One region of the Bacillus sp. 1A genome, then DNA from elsewhere that is predicted to be linked to it. Evidence: a T-box and tRNA genes for the amino acid it is inferred to sense, from the RefSeq annotation. Region 1 holds a T-box; the other regions hold tRNA genes.
What was found. A T-box is a leader RNA that pairs with one kind of tRNA and senses whether it is charged. The one in region 1 lies ahead of thrS (threonine--tRNA ligase), so its partner is inferred to be a tRNA-Thr.
Positions count from the first base shown of each region.

Region 2: it has a tRNA-Thr gene. The T-box ahead of thrS (threonine--tRNA ligase) is inferred to sense a tRNA for this amino acid. The anticodon was not compared.
Region 3: it has a tRNA-Thr gene. The T-box ahead of thrS (threonine--tRNA ligase) is inferred to sense a tRNA for this amino acid. The anticodon was not compared.

Region 1 is NZ_JBQYLZ010000001.1:4,205,018-4,212,203, reverse strand. It holds gene ACUN0F_RS21555 (YdbC family protein) at 1-467, shown strand, start outside; gene rluF (23S rRNA pseudouridine(2604) synthase RluF) at 651-1,358, shown strand; T-box leader at 1,484-1,707, shown strand; T-box leader at 1,743-1,965, shown strand; gene thrS (threonine--tRNA ligase) at 2,010-3,929, shown strand; gene ACUN0F_RS21540 (DUF2975 domain-containing protein) at 4,055-4,537, opposite strand; gene ACUN0F_RS21535 (ABC transporter ATP-binding protein) at 4,928-5,695, shown strand; gene ACUN0F_RS21530 (FtsX-like permease family protein) at 5,707-7,186, shown strand, end outside.
Region 2 is NZ_JBQYLZ010000001.1:1,680,305-1,687,490, reverse strand. It holds gene ACUN0F_RS08515 (S8 family serine peptidase) at 1-2,468, shown strand, start outside; gene ACUN0F_RS08510 (L-lactate dehydrogenase) at 2,985-3,929, opposite strand; partial or broken gene ACUN0F_RS08505 (IS4 family transposase) at 4,394-4,558, shown strand; tRNA gene ACUN0F_RS08500 (tRNA-Glu) at 4,670-4,741, opposite strand; tRNA gene ACUN0F_RS08495 (tRNA-Ser) at 4,747-4,837, opposite strand; tRNA gene ACUN0F_RS08490 (tRNA-Asn) at 4,844-4,918, opposite strand; tRNA gene ACUN0F_RS08485 (tRNA-Ile) at 4,926-5,002, opposite strand; tRNA gene ACUN0F_RS08480 (tRNA-Gly) at 5,013-5,083, opposite strand; tRNA gene ACUN0F_RS08475 (tRNA-Lys) at 5,097-5,172, opposite strand; tRNA gene ACUN0F_RS08470 (tRNA-Thr) at 5,183-5,258, opposite strand; tRNA gene ACUN0F_RS08465 (tRNA-Phe) at 5,273-5,348, opposite strand; tRNA gene ACUN0F_RS08460 (tRNA-Asp) at 5,363-5,438, opposite strand; tRNA gene ACUN0F_RS08455 (tRNA-Met) at 5,442-5,518, opposite strand; tRNA gene ACUN0F_RS08450 (tRNA-Ser) at 5,545-5,637, opposite strand; tRNA gene ACUN0F_RS08445 (tRNA-Ile) at 5,655-5,731, opposite strand; tRNA gene ACUN0F_RS08440 (tRNA-Met) at 5,736-5,812, opposite strand; tRNA gene ACUN0F_RS08435 (tRNA-Ala) at 5,833-5,905, opposite strand; tRNA gene ACUN0F_RS08430 (tRNA-Pro) at 5,920-5,993, opposite strand; tRNA gene ACUN0F_RS08425 (tRNA-Arg) at 6,004-6,077, opposite strand; tRNA gene ACUN0F_RS08420 (tRNA-Leu) at 6,081-6,169, opposite strand; tRNA gene ACUN0F_RS08415 (tRNA-Gly) at 6,186-6,260, opposite strand; tRNA gene ACUN0F_RS08410 (tRNA-Leu) at 6,290-6,370, opposite strand; tRNA gene ACUN0F_RS08405 (tRNA-His) at 6,394-6,469, opposite strand; tRNA gene ACUN0F_RS08400 (tRNA-Thr) at 6,480-6,555, opposite strand; tRNA gene ACUN0F_RS08395 (tRNA-Val) at 6,560-6,635, opposite strand; rRNA gene rrf (5S ribosomal RNA) at 6,640-6,755, opposite strand; rRNA gene ACUN0F_RS08385 (23S ribosomal RNA) at 6,857-7,186, opposite strand, start outside.
Region 3 is NZ_JBQYLZ010000001.1:6,042,625-6,049,810, forward strand. It holds gene ACUN0F_RS30890 (MerR family transcriptional regulator) at 1-48, opposite strand, end outside; tRNA gene ACUN0F_RS30895 (tRNA-Gly) at 283-356, opposite strand; gene ACUN0F_RS30900 (DsbA family protein) at 471-1,121, opposite strand; gene ACUN0F_RS30905 (transglycosylase domain-containing protein) at 1,310-2,086, opposite strand; partial or broken gene ACUN0F_RS30910 (NUDIX hydrolase) at 2,514-2,979, opposite strand; gene ACUN0F_RS30915 (YebC/PmpR family DNA-binding transcriptional regulator) at 3,128-3,847, opposite strand; gene ACUN0F_RS30920 (DUF3884 family protein) at 4,199-4,519, shown strand; tRNA gene ACUN0F_RS30925 (tRNA-Leu) at 4,732-4,813, opposite strand; tRNA gene ACUN0F_RS30930 (tRNA-Cys) at 4,823-4,893, opposite strand; tRNA gene ACUN0F_RS30935 (tRNA-Gly) at 4,908-4,982, opposite strand; tRNA gene ACUN0F_RS30940 (tRNA-Gln) at 4,988-5,062, opposite strand; tRNA gene ACUN0F_RS30945 (tRNA-His) at 5,126-5,201, opposite strand; tRNA gene ACUN0F_RS30950 (tRNA-Trp) at 5,221-5,294, opposite strand; tRNA gene ACUN0F_RS30955 (tRNA-Tyr) at 5,302-5,385, opposite strand; tRNA gene ACUN0F_RS30960 (tRNA-Thr) at 5,396-5,471, opposite strand; tRNA gene ACUN0F_RS30965 (tRNA-Phe) at 5,490-5,565, opposite strand; tRNA gene ACUN0F_RS30970 (tRNA-Asp) at 5,575-5,650, opposite strand; tRNA gene ACUN0F_RS30975 (tRNA-Met) at 5,654-5,730, opposite strand; tRNA gene ACUN0F_RS30980 (tRNA-Val) at 5,755-5,830, opposite strand; tRNA gene ACUN0F_RS30985 (tRNA-Glu) at 5,836-5,910, opposite strand; tRNA gene ACUN0F_RS30990 (tRNA-Ser) at 5,928-6,019, opposite strand; tRNA gene ACUN0F_RS30995 (tRNA-Asn) at 6,022-6,096, opposite strand; rRNA gene rrf (5S ribosomal RNA) at 6,105-6,220, opposite strand; rRNA gene ACUN0F_RS31005 (23S ribosomal RNA) at 6,322-7,186, opposite strand, start outside.

The DNA.
Region 1 (7,186 bases):
GGGAAGATAGAAGTGCGTATCAATCATTTATGAATAGTGCACACGATACCATTTATTTAAATAGTAATCAAGAGGATACGTTTCTTTCATGTGAAATTGAATTGTTTCAAACGTTGTATGATATAACTGATATGCCTTTGAAAGACGTTGTTACAGATGGGTCATTTGTAAGAGTTGCAATTTGTGATGTAAAACAACAGAGAGAAAAGCAGTTTTTACATAAACAAGAAACAATTTGGAATAAAGGGATGGAAAATGCAAAAGGGATGTTAGGTGGAGTTGTTGGGAAGTCTTTAAAAAATGAAAATTGTTACATAGAGTTAACTTATTGGAAAGATGAAATGGCGCATCAAAATTATGTAGAAGAGATTTTCCCAGAGTTGTATAAACTAGCTAATATTCATGAGGATTTAAAAGATATAAGAGGTAAACAAGCTATATGTAAGGAAGAGTGGCTTGTATATTAAGTGTACAAAACGTGCATAAATGAATGTATAATAAAGATATTTTCTTATAAACGAGTAATTAATAGAAGACGTTATATACCCTTTCATGTTAATATATTTAAGTTATAATAGAAGGCTTACCCTTTTGTATTGTACGGTAGAAGCAGTGTGAGCTTGAATTTTTTTGAAAAGGATGTGCCTAATTTGCGTATCAATAAATTTATTAGTGAAGCTGGAAAAGCGTCTCGACGTGGAGCAGATAAACTAATTAATGAGAGAAGAGTAATTATTAACGGTAAGGTTGCAAAAATTGGTGACCAAGTAAATCCAGGTGATGATGTACGTGTAAATGGAGAGCAACTTCGTATTGCTCGAGATCACGTATATATCGCTTTAAATAAACCAGTAGGTATTACATGTACGAGTGAAAAAGCTGTAAAAGGTAATATTATCGATTTAGTGAATCATCCATTACGAATTAGTCACATTGGACGTCTTGATAAAGACTCAGACGGTTTAATTTTATTAACGAATGATGGTGATATTGTAAATGAAATTTTACGTGCTGAAAACAAACATGAAAAAGAATATATCGTTTCAGTAGATAAGCCAATTACACCTGATTTTCTAGAGAAAATGGCAGCTGGTGTGAAAATTTTAGGAACGAAAACGCTTCCTTGTGAGGTAACACAGTTATCAAAATATGAATTCCAAATTATTTTAACTCAAGGATTGAATCGTCAAATTCGTCGTATGTGTGAGGCTTTAGGTTATCAAGTATACACTTTAAAGCGTACAAGAATTATGAATATAGAATTAAATAATTTACCTGTTGGACAGTGGAGAGATTTATCGAAGAAAGAGAAACGACGTCTATTTTCAGACTTAAATTACGAACCACAAGATTGGTAAAATTGAGAAGAGGAAACCAAAAATCTATTTTTGGTTTCTTTTTTTATTTAATAAAAAATCATTTTTAAACACTTGCAAAAATAAAATGAATAAGATATAGTAAATAACAATTAATGGATGTACTTTTAAAAGCAAAGAAAAGGACACGAGTTATTTTATCCGGTTATACAGAGAAGGAAGGAAAGCTGAGAACTTCCTAACGCAGAAAAATAACTTACCACCTTAGAGCTGCACTGGGGAAACTAAGTATCTAGTGCCGTGTAAGCGACGTTATCGCAAAAGAAGCCATTATGTTTTTTGTGATGGGAATCTGGGTGGAACCACGGATATAAGCATATTCGTCCCTATTTTAGGGATGAATATGCTTTTTTGTATTCAATTTCATAATAAGCGAAGAAAAGGACACGAGTTATTTTATCCGGTTATACAGAGAAGGAAGGAAAGCTGAGAACTTCCTAACGCAGAAAAATAACTTACCACCTTAGAGCTGCACTGGGGAAATTAAGTATCTAGTGCCGTGTAAACGACGTTACCGTAAAAGAAGCCATTGTATATTTACAATGGGAATCTGGGTGGAACCACGGGTAAAAGCACGCTCGTCCCTATTTTAGGGATGAGTGTGCTTTTTATTATGAAATGGAGAGATGAAAAATGAAAGAACAGATGATTGAAATGAAATTTCCGGATGGAAGCGTTAAAGAATTTGTAAAAGGAATTACTTTAGAAGAAATTGCGGGATCCATTAGCAGTCGTTTAAAAAAGAAAGCAGTCGCAGGGAAAGTAAATGATCAGTTATATGATTTACGCCGAAATATTGAAGGAAATGCGGAAGTAGAAATCGTTACTATAGATTCAAATGAAGGGGTAGAAATTGCAAGACACTCTGCGGCACATATTTTAGCGCAAGCTGTAAAGAGAATGCATGGTAATGTAAACCTTGGTGTAGGACCTGTTATTGAAAATGGATTTTATTATGATATGGATCTTCCGAGTAGTGTAAACGTAGAAGATTTACCGGAAATCGAAAAAGAAATGAAAAAAATTATAAATGAAAATATAAAAATAGAGCGAGTTGAGGTTTCACGAGAAGAGGCAAAAAAACTGTTTCAAGAAATGAATGATCACCTGAAATTAGAATTGTTAGAAGCAATTCCTAGTGGGGAAAGTGTAACACTATATAAACAAGGTGAATTTGTAGACTTATGTAGAGGACCTCATTTACCGTCAACAGGCTATTTGAAAGCATTCCAATTAACTCACGTTTCTGGTGCATATTGGCGAGGTGATAGTAACAATCAAGTGCTTCAGCGTATATATGGTGTTGCGTTCTCTTCTCAAAAAGAATTAGAAGATTATTTACATTTCGTTGAAGAAGCAGCAAAAAGAAATCATCGTAAATTAGGTAGTGAGCTGGAGTTATTTATGTTTTCTGAAGAGGCTCCGGGAATGCCATTTTATTTACCGAAAGGACAAATTATTCGTAATGAATTAGAAGCATTTTTAAGAGAAATTCAAAAAGAGTATAAGTATCAAGAAGTACGTACTCCGTTTATGATGAACCAAGAATTATGGGAGAAATCAGGACACTGGGGACATTACAAAGACAACATGTATTTCTCTGAAGTAGACAATAAAAGTTTCGCATTAAAACCAATGAACTGCCCAGGACATATGTTAATGTTCAAAAATAAATTACACTCTTATCGCGAATTGCCAATTCGTATGTGTGAGTTCGGTCAAGTACACCGACACGAATTTAGCGGGGCATTAAATGGATTATTAAGAGTACGTACTTTCTGCCAAGATGATGCTCATTTATTTGTAACTCCAGAACAAATTGAAGATGAAATTAAATCTGTAATGGCGCAAATTGATTACGTTTATAAAACTTTTGGATTCGAATATGAAGTAGAGCTTTCTACTCGTCCAGAAGATTCAATGGGTGATGATAAGTTGTGGGAGCAAGCAGAAGAGGCATTAGAAAATGTATTACATTCATTGAATTATAAATATAGACTAAATGAAGGTGACGGTGCATTTTATGGACCGAAAATCGACTTCCATATTAAAGACGCTTTAAATAGAAGTCATCAGTGCGGGACAATCCAACTAGATTTCCAAATGCCAGAGAAGTTTGATTTAAATTATATAGATGAGAAGAATGAAAAGAGAAGACCAGTTGTCATTCACAGAGCAGTTTTAGGATCGTTAGACCGTTTCTTAGCGATATTAATTGAGCACTTTGGAGGCTCGTTCCCGGCATGGGTGGCACCGGTTCAAGTGAAGGTCATTCCAGTTTCGAATGCAGTCCATGTACAATACGCAGATGAGATTGCGGATAAATTAGCACAAGCTGGCATTCGTGTGGAAAGAGATGTACGAGATGAAAAGTTAGGATATAAAATAAGAGAAGCACAAATGCAAAAAGTTCCTTATGTTCTTGTTATTGGGGATAAGGAAATGGAGAACGGATCTGTAAATGTACGTAAATACGGTGAAGACCAGTCAGAAGTTATTGAACTAAATGGGTTTGTGGAGAGTATAAAAGAGGAAATAAAAAATAAGAAATAGAGATTGATAATAAAATACACCATTAACATGTATTACTGAATTTAAACTCATTAAAGAACCATAATAAATGATGAAGGGATAGCTTAATCGCTATCCCTTCATCATTTATTGCCATATACTTCACTTCATACCGTTAAATCATTTTCTGATTTTATATTAATGGCTTCTTGTAAGAGCTTTTGGAGAACTGCAGCAAAAACAGCAATCACGATAGAGGAGAAAATAATGATCAATCCAATTGGTATAAAACTTGGAGGATCAATTTTTTTTGCCATAAGATAGTAAAGTGGCATACCTAGTATGTATATGGTACCGATAGTGAGGGCACAGTATTTTATATTTTTTAAAGCCTTTACTGATAATACCGAGAACGCTTTGTTCTTATCAATATAACTTAAAAGTTTAAAAACTTGATACAGAGCGAAGTAAAAAGGTATCGTCGCTACGTACATATCGATTAAAACGAGAGATTTCATATAAGCAATAGCTGGATACAATTCTCCAGCGAAATTCCCGATTTTAGGAACTAAAAATATGCACAATGCAAGTACTACTATACCTATAAAAACAATAGCTAGTTTTAAAAAGAGTGTTGTAACTTGTTTCATAAAAAGCACCTCGTTTATTTAATGACAACATGATTTTATCATATGATTTATCGTTTTAAAATAAAATTATATTGTTTTTTTAACTTATTATTATTGTTATTTATGTATCCTATTAATTTTGATAAAAATAAAAAACTTGCTCATTACAAATGAATCCACCTTATGAAATGGTCTGTAATATTTTTCACCTTACAAAAATGTAAGGTAAATGTAAGCGAAATCGAAGGAACGAGTTTTAGAAAAGTGAGAATATGGAATAGGAAAAAGGTTTACGTAACTCGTGTAATCCTTTCTGATTGAAAAATTTAAAAATTATTAAGGATTTACATGAGAAAAAGATAAGAAATATGTGAGAAATTAATTTTATACAAAAGGGATGGAGTGAAAGAGATGTCAACAAATGTAGTTACTGTAGAAAGTGTAGAAAAAACGTATGGGAAAAGAAATGAGAATCAGTCAAAAGCGTTAAGAGGCGTGTCATTAAGTATTAAAGAAGGAGAATTCGTCGGGATTATGGGTCCTTCTGGATCTGGCAAAACGACACTACTTAATGTGATTAGTACATTGGATCAAGCAACGGGTGGCAGTGTGACAATAGCTGGTACAAATATTACTTCTATGAAGGGGAATGCATTATCTGATTTTCGATCTCAAAAATTAGGATTCATTTTTCAAGATTTTAACTTACTTGAAAACTTATCAATTTATGAAAATATCGCTTTACCACTTTCTCTGCAAGGCGTACCTTCAAGTGAGATTACGGGGAAGGTAAATGAGGTTGCAAAGAAATTAGGGATTACTGAAATTTTAACGAAATATCCAACTGCTGTTTCTGGTGGACAAAAGCAAAGAACGGCGGCAGCACGAGCTTTAGTACATAATCCAGCAATCGTATTAGCAGATGAACCGACTGGTGCGCTTGATAGTAAAAATGCAAAAAGCTTATTAGAAGCGATGCAAGATTTACATGAAAATCACAATGTAAGTATTTTGATGGTTACACACGATGCGTTTAGTGCGAGTTATTGTGAGCGTATTTTATTTATTCAAGACGGTCTTCTTTATAAAGAGTTAAAGCGTCAAGGAACACGAGAAAATTTCTATCAAGACATTTTAGGTGTGCTCGCTCATATGGGCTCAGCTGCTGAGTCTAAGTAGGGGGCGAGACTATGTTATTCAAATTATCACGTCATAGTATGAAAAAGATGTTAAAAGATTATATGGTTTTACTTATTGGTCTCGTTATTAGTATTAGTATTTTCTACATGTTCCAAACGATGGCTATGAATAGTGAATTTACGAAAGATAATAGTCTTATTAGTAGTATTAGACTCGTATTCTGGGTAGGTGCCATACTATTATCGTTCATTACTGTATTTTATATTATATATGCCAATTCTTTCTTACTCACATTAAGAAGAAAAGAACTCGGTATGTACATGATGCTCGGTGCGAAAAAGAAAAAAGTAGCACAGTTATTATTTATTGAAACATTCGGTATGGGGATTGTCAGTATTATTATCGGGATCTTAGTAGGGATGTTGCTTGCGAGTGTAGCAGGAAACTTTTTAATGAATGGTATGGAAATTTCAGCGAAAGGTAGTTATTCATCTGTATATACACCAGCAATCTTAGTTACAGCTATTTTCTTCTTAATACTATTTTTTATTACTGGTTTAATGAATAGCATCCGGTTATTACGTAAAACAGAATTGGAGTTAATTCGTGAAGATGAAACACTGGATGAAGTGAAGAAAAGTAAAACTCGCATTATTATAATGACTGTACTTGGTGTATTACTAGTAAGTACAGGATACTATTTTATGGTAAATATAAAAATGTTTGCTGAAATCGGTTTTATAATAGCGACAATCGTTACAACACTTGGAACATATTTCATCTTTAGTTCATTGCTCCCATTTTTTGTGATGAAAATTAAAGGGAATAAAAAACGAAATGAAACAGGCTTAAATAGTTTTACATATGCACAGCTACGCTTTAGAGTAAATAGTTTATCGAGAGTATTAGGTACAGTAGCGATGTTAATTGCATTAGGTGCAGGAGCAATGACGGCAGGTATGGCATTTCAAAAAAATGTAGGTATTATGACAGACTTCTCACGTGTATATGATGTTGTAATTCATGATCCAAATGATCAAGATAAAGCGGCATTAAAAGAAATGGAAATTGTTGAAGAAAGCAAGTATAAGTATAAAGTAGATGGAGAAGCGGTTTATTATTTACGTAACGACTTAACTGCGAAACCACCACTTGTTTCCGATCACTTTGATACAAAAACTTTAAAAGAGCCGGCTCGTAAACGTGTGGCTGAACCTTTAACTGAACCTGTTTATTCTGCTTTGGAAGCTCCCGAAGCAGCCAATAAACTTCCTCGTATGCCAAGGGATTGGGAAGATGCGGTTGTAAGAGAAATACAAATTACACATAATCAATTTAACGGAAAACCTGTAAGAATTGCTGATGAAGAACACTACAAAGCAGTTCAAGGAACGGAACATAGTGTAACATTAGCAAAAGTAGATGATATGAAAAAATATAAACCGTTGTTAATTGAAATAGACAAGAGACAAAAAGAACAAATTGAAAAAACAACAGGTGCAAAAGTAGACTTATTTACGAAAATGACAA
Region 2 (7,186 bases), 2.5 Mb from region 1:
GTGTTGCGGTACTTTCAACAGTACCTGAATATATTAACGACCCGCAAGAAGGTGAAAACTACGATGTTTCCTATGAACGTATGCAAGGAACATCCATGGCATCTCCTCATATCGCTGGCGTTGCTGCTCTTATTTTGCAAGAACACCCAGAATACTCTCCATTCGATGTAAAAGCGTCTCTTATGAACACAGCTGACGATTTAAAAGAAAAGTATTCCGTATATGAAGTTGGAGCTGGACGAGTAGATGCTTATAACTCTGTTCACACAGAAACCAGTTTTAAAGTGTTAGATACGACAAAAACAATTGTCAATGATGAAGTGATTGAAGTACCAGAAGAAACTGGATCCATTGCATTCGGTAAATACTATCAAAAAGACGGGGAATCAATTGAACAAAAACGAAAAATTAAAATTGAAAACCGCAATAAACAAGAGAAGAAAGAATTTAAAACAGAAATTTCTTATACACCAGCTTCTTCTGCTATTAACGACGCTACCGCAAACGGTGTAAAAATTTCTACTTCTGAAACAATTACGATTGATGCTGGTAAATCTGATGAAATTGAAGCAAAAATTAATATTCCTGCTGGTGCAAAGCAAGGTCGATATGAAGGATATATTCATATTACAAACACGAAAAATAAAGAAGAAACGTATCAAATTCCGTTCTCTATTCGTGTGTCAGAGCCTGGTATTGAAAATGCACTATTATCAAGAAAATCAATCTCAACTGATACATCTACATTCAATCCCTACCGTGAATCATATGTTCACGGGGCGTTCCAATTAAATAGCGAACTTGAAACGTTAGATCTTATCGTGAAAGATTCGAAAACAAATAAAGCTCTCGGTTTCCTTGGAACGTTAAACACGAGTGGACTACAAACGGATGTGTACTACTACTTAGATTCATTCTTTAACGGAAAAGTGTATCCTTTCACAAATGATCCAGCAAAACCAATTGGTGATGAGAAAATCGACTTACCTGAAGGAGATTACACAATTGAATTTGTTGGCTACGATAAAGCCGGGAAGGCACGTGTGAAAGGCGATTACGTCGTAATTGATAATACACCACCAGAAGTGAAATTAACTGGATTACAGCCTGGTATTTATGAATTAAATGAAGAAAACTATACAGTAGAAGACGGTAAAAAAGCACTATGGATTAAAGGAAATGTATATGATTCTAACGTTGACTACTTAAGAGGAAAAGGATTAAACATTACGCAAGAAGCGAACGGCGTTATGTACTATGACTATTCTCCATACTTGCACAAGTTTTTACCTATTACTGAAAATGGTGACTTTAAAGTTGGTATTACACCTGATTCCTTTAAAACTGAAGGTCCAATGAACACAGGCGTATATATTTTCGATTATGCAACTGCAGGTCCTGACTATCCAAGCGGTGTAAATAACTATTGGTTTATTCCGCAAGGTGCTCAATATGCGAAAGCTAGTTATGATAAAAAAGAATTATATAAAGATGATGAGTTCACTGTGACACTAAACGCCAAACATGTGAAACAATTTGTATCTGGAGAATTTAACGTAAAATTCCTAGAGAAGAACTTCAAATTTGCAAATGCGAAATTGAATCCTGCTTTTGAAAAACTCCTTTCTGAAAAAGGGGTAACCGCAAAAGTGAATGAACCGAAACTAGAAGAAGGTTCTGTTACAGTAGGCGGAGCTATCGATGATAAAAACTTCGCCGGATTAGATGGTGACTTCCCGTTCATTGATATAACTTTCAAGGTAGAAAATGATGAGTTTTATGAAGCAAATGCTCAATTAGATTTACCAGTGTTCGTTTACTGGAAACAAGGTGAATCAGAGCCAAACAGAATGCGTGTACTTCAAGATCAAACATTCTCAGTTATGTCTTTAAACTCAAAAGTAGAAGGAAATATTAAACCTGGTGCATTCTTAAATGAACGTGGATATTTAGATGAGAAATTCGATTATACAAAGCTTGGTGTAAAAGTATATGCAACGGATTCTTACCGTCATAAGTTTGAAGGCTCACTTGATAAATACGGTTACTTCAAATTGAATGGACTTCCTGTTAATACACGTGATTATAACTTATACGTGGAGGTTCCAGGACATTTAACAAGCCGACTAACTACAAAACTAGGTACTGAAAAAGATGGTAAGCTGCTTGGTCAATATTATTATGCACGACCTGACGAAAATCTTGCTGGCGATGTAAATGCTGATAAAGTAATTGATATAAAAGATGCTGAAATTATCGCTAGCAACTATGGTAAAAAAGGACTATCTGTGAAAGACGGCGACCTTAACAAAGATGGCATTGTCGATGAAAAAGATATTCGTTTCGTTGAAAAGAACTTCTTGAAAAAAGGTCCAGATGCATCTAAATCACAAATACCTGTTGAAAAATCAAAAAGCGGTACACTGGCAGATATTTTAAAGAAATTAGGATTAACACCTAAAAAATAATAATAAAGAGCACTCTATATAAAGTAGAGTGCTCTTTTCTATAAACGACCCTTATCCAGCAAAAGGGGTATATTGGGGATATACAAGGGAAACCGGAAAAGGAATTTATAGTGAACTACTCGCCACTTAGCAAAGCTTGAAGTGGTAGCTTCTCAGTTCCACGACGAAAGTAACCTTTCGTCTCCCTGAGCGTTACTTCGGGGCGTTCCACCCCTAGATGTCCAACGATTGGACGCTCTCTTTATACGGTTGATATTTTACGCAGGAACCGAATGGCTTGGTTTTCGCACGCTATTTTCTTCCTGCAACCTTCTATATCAAGTTATCAAAGAACTTCATATAGCTAGTTTATCAAAAGTTTTTGGCTATGCCAAACCGAAATTCATCTCCCACCTATCACTGGGCTATCGCCCTTCATGCGCCTCTGGAAAGAGAATTCTTTCGGTAAATCCTTTAAATTATATAAAAACTCAGAGGTAGGAAGCAGTTTCCCGCCTCTGAATTATTTAGCAATTATTATAGTACTGGTGCCATTGTTTCTTTTAATACTTTTACAGAATGAGCGAATTTCGCTTTTTCATCTTCATTTAGCTCAAGTTCTACGATTTCACGTACACCTTCGCGGTTAATAACAGCTGGAACACCTACGAAAGCATCTTTCTCACCGTATTGTCCTTCAAGGTATGCAGATACAGTTAATACACTGTTCTCGTTGCTTAAGATTGCTTTAGTTACACGAAGTAGTGACATACCGATTCCGTAGTAAGTTGCACCTTTACGCTCGATGATATGGTAAGCTGCATCACGTACGTTTTCGAAGATTTTGTCTAAGTCTTCTTGTTTGTACTGTTCATTGTTAGCTAAGATTGTTTCTAGTTTTTGTACACCGATAGTAGCGTGGCTCCATACTGGAAGTTCAGTGTCACCGTGTTCACCAACGATGTAAGCATGAACGTTACGTGGATCTACATCTAAGTAGTCACCTAACATGTAACGGAAACGAGCAGAGTCTAAAGTAGTACCAGAACCGATTACGCGCTCTTTTGGTAAACCAGATTCTTTCCAAGTTACGTAAGTTAAAATATCAACTGGGTTAGTTGCGATTAAGAAGATTCCATCGAATCCGCTATCCATAATACCGCGAACGATTTGTTTAAAGATTTTTGTGTTTTTCTCAACTAAATCTAAACGAGTTTCACCTGGCTTTTGTGGTAATCCAGCAGTGATAACAACTAGATCTGCATCTTTACAATCTGCATAGCTACCGCTCCAAACTTTTGTTGGTGATGGAGAGAATGGTACCGCATGGCTTAAGTCCATTGCTTCCCCTTCTGCTTTTGCTTCATTAACATCTACTAATACGAATTCTTCAGCTACACCTTGGTTGATCATTGAGTAAGCGTAACTACAACCTACAGCTCCTGTTCCTACTAATACTACACGATTGATACCTTTTTTCATGGTAATTTCCCCTCTCTATTGTTCACATATATTTTTTTATGATTGTTTAAGTAATTAATTAAAATACTAATTTAATGTTGTTTAACTTCTTTACATTCATATTGTAGCACGTATTATTGTGAATTACTTCACAAATTATGACCTATTTGTGAACTTTTTCACATAGAGTGTAAAGTTGATGGAATAGGTGTGGAATCCATTTCAATGGAGGCGTTTTCTTTAGATTGTGAAAGGGATTTTCTTACGTTTTTGTCGGTAAGTGAAATTATATCGGCGATTATTTTCATATATCAACGATTTTTAGAATATATCTACCGTAACTCAAAATATATCAACGATTCGACAAGGAATATCGACTTACCGACAAAACTCGACAATAATGACAACATAAAAAAAGCTGTCTCCAGTAGATCACCCCTATTGAGAGACAGCTTCTTCTATATATTATTTATTTTCCACAGTAGCTCCCGGATGTATTTTCATCGGTTTCTCCAAGTGTAGGAGGCTACAGCCATACAGCTGGGGTAAAAGTTCAACTTGAGTATCATTTGTTAGATAGATAGTTCCTTCATATTCATACAGGTCCAAATAAACAACATGATTGTATTTACGGCTCTCTATGTACCCCACTGCAACAGCGAATACTTCATATTTCTTCTATTGCATAAAAAAGCAGACTATCAAAAGTCCACTTTTACACAACAAAAAAGAGATAGCAGATTATGCTATCTCTTTTAGTATGACCCGTACGGGATTCGAACCCGTGTTACCGCCGTGAAAGGGCGGTGTCTTAACCACTTGACCAACGGGCCAATTCTGGCAGAGAAGAAGGGATTCGAACCCTCGCACCGCGTTCGCGATCTACTCCCTTAGCAGGGGAGCCCCTTGAGCCACTTGGGTACTTCTCTATAATATGGCTCCGCAGGTAGGACTCGAACCTACGACCGATCGGTTAACAGCCGATAGCTCTACCACTGAGCTACTGCGGAATAATTATGGTGGGCCTAAATGGACTCGAACCATCGACCTCACGCTTATCAGGCGTGCGCTCTAACCAGCTGAGCTATAGGCCCATAATTGAAAAGCGGGTGAAGAGAATCGAACTCTCGACCAGAGCTTGGAAGGCTCTTGTTTTACCACTAAACTACACCCGCATTAAATTGTAAATGGTGAGCCATGAAGGATTCGAACCTTCGACCCTCTGATTAAAAGTCAGATGCTCTACCAACTGAGCTAATGGCTCATTTTGAAAGTGGTGCCGACTAGAGGACTTGAACCCCCAACCTACTGATTACAAGTCAGTTGCTCTACCAGTTGAGCTAAGTCGGCTTGCGACTTCAAAATGGTGGCTCGGGACGGAATCGAACCGCCGACACGAGGATTTTCAGTCCTCTGCTCTACCGACTGAGCTACCGAGCCTTTATGTAAAAAAATGGCGGTCCCGACCGGGGTCGAACCGGCGATCTCCTGCGTGACAGGCAGGCATGTTAACCACTACACCACGGGACCATTTGGTTGCGGGGACAGGATTTGAACCTGCGACCTTCGGGTTATGAGCCCGACGAGCTACCGTGCTGCTCCACCCCGCGATGATAAAATATTAATTTAGAAAAAATGGAGGAGGTAGAGGGATTCGAACCCCCGCGCGACTCTCGCCGCCTGTCGGTTTTCAAGACCGATCCCTTCAGCCGAACTTGGGTATACCTCCGAGATATAAAGCTTTAGTGGTGGACCTTGTAGGACTCGAACCTACGACCGGACGGTTATGAGCCGTCTGCTCTAACCAGCTGAGCTAAAGGTCCTTTATGGTAGCGGCGGAGGGGATCGAACCCCCGACCTCACGGGTATGAACCGTACGCTCTAGCCAGCTGAGCTACACCGCCATAAAAGATATTAAAATAAGTGGAGCCTAGCGGGATCGAACCGCTGACCTCCTGCGTGCAAGGCAGGCGCTCTCCCAGCTGAGCTAAGGCCCCATGTTTTTGGAAAATCGGGAAGACAGGATTTGAACCTGCGACCCCCTGGTCCCAAACCAGGTGCTCTACCAAGCTGAGCCACTTCCCGTTAATAAAAGCGCGCCCGAGAGGAGTCGAACCCCTAACCTCTTGATCCGTAGTCAAACGCTCTATCCAATTGAGCTACGGGCGCATATGGTGCCGAGGGCGGGGGTCGAACCCGCACGGTGGTCACCCACCGCAGGATTTTAAGTCCTGTGCGTCTGCCTGTTCCGCCACCCCGGCATGTCATATTGAAAATTGGAGCGGAAGACGGGATTCGAACCCGCGACCCCAACCTTGGCAAGGTTGTATTCTACCACTGAACTACTTCCGCAAGACATGTATGAGTTATTTTATTAAAAGTGCGGGTGAAGGGAGTCGAACCCCCACGCCAAAGGCGCTAGATCCTAAGTCTAGTGCGTCTGCCAATTCCGCCACACCCGCATATTAATTATTCAAAGAAAAAATGGGGCGACTGATGGGAATCGAACCCACGAATGCCGGAGCCACAATCCGGTGCGTTAACCACTTCGCCACAACCGCCATGATTTTCTGGTGCCGACTAGAGGACTTGAACCCCCAACCTACTGATTACAAGTCAGTTGCTCTACCAATTGAGCTAAGTCGGCTAAATGGTGGAGGATGACGGGATCGAACCGCCGACCCCCTGCTTGTAAGGCAGGTGCTCTCCCAGCTGAGCTAATCCTCCATTTGCCTGGCAACGTCCTACTCTCACAGGGACAAGGTCCCAACTACCATCGGCGCTAGAGAGCTTAACTTCCGTGTTCGGTATGGGAACGGGTGTGACCTCTCTGCCATTATTACCAGACTGTATTCATTTAAGACAAGAATCATTGTAACTTATTTGACTTTTAAAGTCAACAAGTTTTTTATATTCTTTCAAAACTAGATAACATTGCTTCATATTATATGGTTAAGTCCTCGATCTATTAGTATTCGTCAGCTCCACATGTCACCATGCTTCCACCTCGAACCTATCAACCTGATCATCTTTCAGGGATCTTACTAGCTTACGCTATGGGAAATCTCATCTTGAGGGGGGCTTCATGCTTAGATGCTTTCAGCACTTATCCCTTCCGCACATAGCTACCCAGCTATGCCCTTGGCAGAACAACTGGTACACCAGCGGTGCGTCCATCCCGGTCCTCTCGTACTAAGGACAGCTCCTCTCAAATTTCCTACGCCCACGACGGATAGGGACCGAACTGTCTCACGACGTTCTGAACCCAGCTCGCGTAC
Region 3 (7,186 bases), 1.8 Mb from region 1:
AGAGACATTAAGCATTTCTGAAAATTCTTTTGGTTTATATTGTTTCATAATTACTTTTTACTATATACGCACATTTTTGTTTACTGTTTCTTTCTCCTCAGATGAATTCACCCTTTATGTAACGTCTATATTAGTTAGCAATTCACTTTTGGAATACTATTCTTTACTTCTATTTTCGCATAAAATAATGTTTTCCAAACATTAAAAAACGCAATGCCTCGTTTATCTTAGAAACGAAACACTGCGTTGATCACAATTTATAGAAAAACATTTAATAAAATTTGGAGCGGGTGAAGAGAATCGAACTCTCGACCAGAGCTTGGAAGGCTCTTGTTTTACCACTAAACTACACCCGCAAATATGAAATACATATAAGATATTAGAATAACTTATGTAAAGTAGTATAGCATGTAAAAAAAACGGAAGCAAGAATTTTATCGAAAAAAGTCGAAAAAGTGATGAGTAGCTCATCACTTTTTCAATTCTTTATCAATCGCCTTCTTCATACTATCGAAATCAGGGTTTGCAAGATTTCCGTTGACATATACTGAAGGAGCACCTTGAACTTTTAATTTTTGAGCACGATCTGAATCTTTACGTACTTTTTCTTTCATTTCTTTACTGTGTAAATCTTTCTTAAATTGTTCTACATCAACTTTCGGAAGCTTCTCTTTCACAATGTTAAGAAGTAATTCTTCTGTAATCCATTCTTCCGTGTCTTTCTTTTGACTTTGATAAATCTCATCGTAGAAAATCCAGAATGAATCTTGATCTTGTTTATAAATTGCTTCACCAGCTGCTGCACCTAAATCAGAGTCTTTTCCGATAAATGGGAAGTTAATAAAGTATAACTGCACTTTACCTTTATCGATATACTCTTCTTTTAATCGTGGTAATACTGTTACATCCCAAGTACGACAAGCAGGACATTTGAAGTCTCCAAATTCAACTACCTTAACTGGGGCATCATCTTTCCCTAAAGATTGTTGTGTGGAATAAGCAAACATCTCATTCCCTTTATCTTTTTTGTCATTTATGATGCTATACGCTATTGTTCCGATTACAATCAATACTGCGATAGAAAAAACTACACCAAGAACCATGAGTTTATTTGATTTCATATACATTCCTCTTTAAATTCATATTCTGTATACAACATTGTACACAATACACATAATATCAACACTTATATATGTCACGCAATGAACACGCTCACATAAATTACAAAAACACAATATTTGTGACGATATTGTGTCACAATTTGTCACAATTTATTCAAAAAAAGGAAGCTCCTATGTAGGAACTTCCTTTAGCTTACTGCTTTTTCACGAGAACTATTTAACATCGACCGCTCTGTTTTTATATCATGACGAATTACTAATTTCTCACTAACTGCTTGCACATACTCATCATGATTGATATAGCCTTCTTTCTCCATTAATCTCAAAACGACATTTCGTCTCTCTACGGCCTTATCATAATTTTGTGCAGGTGAGTAATAAGCGGGTGCCTTTACTACAGCAGCCATCATTGCACTTTCAGCCAACGTTAATTGGCTCACCTTTTTACCGAAGTAAAGGTTTGCTGCTTTTTCAATTCCCCATGCTCCTTCTCCGTAATAAATATTACTTACATACAATTTTAAAATTTCATCCTTCGTAAATGTACGTTCAATTTTTTTCGTATAAAAAATTTCTTTCCACTTACGAGAAAATGTACGTTCATTCGTTAAAAAAGCATTTTTGGATAACTGCTGTGTAATTGTGCTTCCGCCTTGCACAACACCACCAGCCTTTATATTCTCAACAGACGCTCTGACAATCGCTATATAATCTAAACCATTATGATGATAAAACCTTTTATCTTCTGTCGCAATAAATGCATGTGTTAATGATTCTGGCACCTCTAACTTAGCCGGTACATGTAATTTACTAATATCACTTTGCTCGATCATTACATTTCCAATGAATAATAACGTACAACTTAACAATAATAATAAAATAATGGCTTTATAAAAGAATTTAGTCATTGGATTTAATGCAACTTTTTGATGATAGTTCACCCTAGATAATACTCGTTCTTTCATCTTGAACACCTCTTTTCCACACAGCGTATAACTCTTACTTTAAGAATACCTTGTTGTAAAAAAACATCCCATCGATTTCTCTTACACGTACCTTACATCATTGTAAGGTATAAAAAAGTATTGTATCACAGTCTTTTTTTATCTACTATTCATCTGAAATATTGAATATAGATTATGCTAAACCAATAGCAGAGTATACCTTAAGCCTATACTTCCCTATTAAAACACCCTATTTTCATTATATCATCTACAAATATATATATTTGTAAGTATCTAGTAATCTAAATGTATACAATATATCATACATTATACAGAACAAACGTTCTAAAAATCAACACTAACACTATTATTATTTTGACCTTTTTCTTAAACAGTATACAAAAAAGAGTAGTGATTTGATTGTATCTCAAACCGGCTACTCTTTTCTTTACAATCTACCTATTAAATTATATGGCTGCACTTCCCACGTTTCGTACGGAATACAATGTGTTGCTCTCATCGCATCAAGCGTTCTGGATTTCATATGAGGACGCGTTATATACTCATCTATGTTCTCTTCATTTAAAGCAACAAATTTAGCCTCTTGTATTTCTTCAGGTTGAATTTTTATTTCACCGCTCACATATGCGACTTTAAAAACAACAGATCAAATATGCATAGAAGCATTATAGTAAACACCTGTAACTCCAACCGGCTTCACAGTTAAACCCGTTTCCTCAAACATTTATTTCCCTACAAATTGCTTGATCGAGCGCTTCTCCTTCTTCCACCTGTCCTCCTGGCAACTCCCACGTATCCGATCGCCAATGTACTTTAGCTAATAACACTTCATCTTTTTCATTTGTTAAATAACCTGCTACAGCAACGATATGCTTTGGTGTTTTATGTTCCATATTAAGCCTCCTAGCAATAATGAATATTTCACATATCCCTATAAGCATATTCCCTATCTAAAACAAAATACCTTTACTAATTCATCCTCTTAATTAACTTCATGAAAAAAAGCCCCTATCCGTTAAATGAATAGGGGCTTCTATCGTATTATTCTCCTAAGTCTACGTTGTGGTAAACTTGTTGCACATCTTCTAAATCTTCTAATGCATCAACCATTTTTTCAAATTGTACTTGAGCATCTTCAGGAAGTTCTACATCACTTTGTGCAAGCATTGTTAATTCTGCAACTGTGAATTCTTCAACACCAGCATCTTTAAGTGCAGATTGTACGGAATGGAATTGATCAGGTTCAGCATACACGATAACAGAATCTTCTTCTTCTAGAATGTCACGTGCATCAACATCTGCTTCCATTAAAATTTCAAGAACTTCATCTGATGTTTTACCTTCAAGACCGATAACAGCTGTCGCATCAAACATGTAAGCTACAGAACCGTTTACACCCATGTTACCACTGTTTTTGCTAAATGCAGCTCGTACATCTGCTGCAGTACGGTTTACGTTATTTGTAAGTGTATCTACAATTACCATAGATCCGTTTGGTCCGAATCCTTCATAACGAAGCTCGTCATAATTTTCTTCTGAACCGCCTTTTGCCTTTTCAACTGCACGATCAATAATTGTTCTTGGCACGTTGTATGTTTTCGCACGTTCTAATACAACTCTAAGCGCTTGGTTTGATTCTGGATCTGGCTCGCCTTGTTTTGCTGCCACATAAATCTCACGTCCAAATTTCGCGTATATACGGCTTGTATTTGCATCTTTTGATGCTTTTTTTTCTTTAATATTATTCCATTTACGACCCATACTTTCCACTCTCTTTCCCGTTTTAAATCTACATAAAAATATTAATATGAAATATAATGTGTATTCAACACATTTTTAAAAGAAATATAAAAAGTTCATTTTTGATTCATATTACAGACATAATATAAATTACTATCATTTTGTTCTTTCGACAAGTTATATTATACATGAATTTCTACATTTATTACGAATTTTAGAAGCACATAGTATAATTTAACAAAAAAGACTCTAACAGAAATGTTAGAGTCTTTTTATATCGCTGATACATATTTCTATAATTTCCCTATAACTACTTTCTATCGTTATATAATAAAAACAGGAAAAAATTTGAAGAAAGATGGAAGGAGAATTATGACACATTCACATGAGAAAAAAGCACATGGTCTGAAAGGAATAGGAGAGCAGTTAAACCCAACTATCTATCAAGTGAGATTCATGAAATTAGATGAACCAATTCAATTTGAGTCGTTTCCTGAATTAAAGGAATTAGGAGATTGGTTGAGTACTTCAACGCACATGTGGGCGTGCCACTCAACTATGTACAAGTACAACAAAGAAGAGTTTGAAAAGAGGTTTTTAGAAATTACAAACTTAACCGTTGATAATGTACTAATATCTACTGGTGCTATCGGATTTAACTTCATGTCACCGGGGTGGAGAAATTCTCTCTAGAGTGCTCGAAGGGAATATTGTATATACAATATTTTGCTGGAATTTTATAGAATACCACACTTAAAAGGATAAAAATGAATGTTTGTTTTTATCCTTTTAATGTTTCGCAGTTTACTCACCGTACACTTTTTGTGCTTATTTTGTCATGTAATGAAAAGAAAACACAAAAAAACTCTATACTAATTGTATAGAGTTTTTTACGCCGTTCATGATACCGATGGTCGGGGTCGAACCGACACTCCCGAAGGAACACGATTTTGAGTCGTGCGCGTCTGCCAATTCCGCCACATCGGCACAAAAGAAAGGCGGCAACCGGATTTGAACCGGTGGTAAAGGTTTTGCAGACCTCTGCCTTACCACTTGGCTATGCCGCCATGTTAAATTTTATTGGAGCGGAAGACGGGATTCGAACCCGCGACCCCAACCTTGGCAAGGTTGTATTCTACCACTGAACTACTTCCGCAAAAATGGCTGGGCTAGCTGGATTCGAACCAGCGCATGACGGAGTCAAAGTCCGTTGCCTTACCGCTTGGCTATAGCCCATCGAATTCTTACTTAATTATATGTAAGTATCAATTAGATTATTTGTAATTTTAAAAATAAAAATGGGGCGACTGATGGGAATCGAACCCACGAATGCCGGAGCCACAATCCGGTGCGTTAACCACTTCGCCACAACCGCCATGTTGTGTAAATATATTTGGCAGGGGCAGTAGGAATCGAACCCACACTGGAGGTTTTGGAGACCTCAGTTCTACCTTTAAACTATGCCCCTATGTAAATGGTGGAGGGGGGCAGATTCGAACTGCCGAACCCGAAGGAGCGGATTTACAGTCCGCCGCGTTTAGCCACTTCGCTACCCCTCCGAAACTTACATGGTGCCGGCTAGAGGACTTGAACCCCCAACCTACTGATTACAAGTCAGTTGCTCTACCAATTGAGCTAAGCCGGCGTATATTATTAAGATAAATGGTGGCTCGGGACGGAATCGAACCGCCGACACGAGGATTTTCAGTCCTCTGCTCTACCGACTGAGCTACCGAGCCTTATTAAAATGGCGGTCCCGACCGGGGTCGAACCGGCGATCTCCTGCGTGACAGGCAGGCATGTTAACCACTACACCACGGGACCATTTGGTTGCGGGGACAGGATTTGAACCTGCGACCTTCGGGTTATGAGCCCGACGAGCTACCGTGCTGCTCCACCCCGCGATAATACTATTCATATAATTTATATGGTGGAGGATGACGGGATCGAACCGCCGACCCCCTGCTTGTAAGGCAGGTGCTCTCCCAGCTGAGCTAATCCTCCAAAAGTGGTGACCCGTACGGGATTCGAACCCGTGTTACCGCCGTGAAAGGGCGGTGTCTTAACCACTTGACCAACGGGCCAAATATGATAAATCCTATGGCGGAGAGCAAGGGATTCGAACCCTTGATACGCTTGTGACGTATACACGATTTCCAATCGTGCTCCTTCGGCCAACTCGGACAGCTCTCCAATGGCTCCGCAGGTAGGAATCGAACCTACGACCGATCGGTTAACAGCCGATAGCTCTACCGCTGAGCTACTGCGGAATAATATTGCCTGGCAACGTCCTACTCTCACAGGGACAAGGTCCCAACTACCATCGGCGCTAGAGAGCTTAACTTCCGTGTTCGGTATGGGAACGGGTGTGACCTCTCTGCCATCATTACCAGACATTATTCTTTTGAGACAATCATTATTATAACTTATTTACTTTAAAAGTCAACAAGTTTTTTTATGTTCTCTCAAAACTAGATAACATTGCTACATATTATATGGTTAAGTCCTCGATCTATTAGTATTCGTCAGCTCCACATGTCACCATGCTTCCACCTCGAACCTATCAACCTGATCATCTTTCAGGGATCTTACTAGCTTACGCTATGGGAAATCTCATCTTGAGGGGGGCTTCATGCTTAGATGCTTTCAGCACTTATCCCTTCCGCACATAGCTACCCAGCTATGCCCTTGGCAGAACAACTGGTACACCAGCGGTGCGTCCATCCCGGTCCTCTCGTACTAAGGACAGCTCCTCTCAAATTTCCTACGCCCACGACGGATAGGGACCGAACTGTCTCACGACGTTCTGAACCCAGCTCGCGTACCGCTTTAATGGGCGAACAGCCCAACCCTTGGGACCGACTACAGCCCCAGGATGCGATGAGCCGACATCGAGGTGCCAAACCTCCCCGTCGATGTGGACTCTTGGGGGAGATAAGCCTGTTATCCCCGGGGTAGCTTTTATCCGTTGAGCGATGGCCCTTCCATGCGGAACCACCGGATCACTAAGCCCGACTTTCGTCCCTGCTCGACTTGTAGGTCTCGCAGTCAAGCTCCCTTATGCCTTTGCACTCTACGAATGATTTCCAACCATTCTGAGGGAACCTTTGGGCGCCTCCGTTACACTTTAGGAGGCGACCGCCCCAGTCAAACTGCCCACCTGACACTGTCTCCCGGGTCGATAAGACCCGTAGGTTAGAATTTCAATACAGTCAGGGCGGTATCCCACCAGCGCCTCCACCGAAGCTAGCGCTCCGGTTTCAATGGCTCCCGCCTATCCTGTACAAACTGTACCAAAATTCAATATCAGGCTACAGTAAAGCTCCACGGGGTCTTTCCGTCCTGTCGCGGGTAACCTGC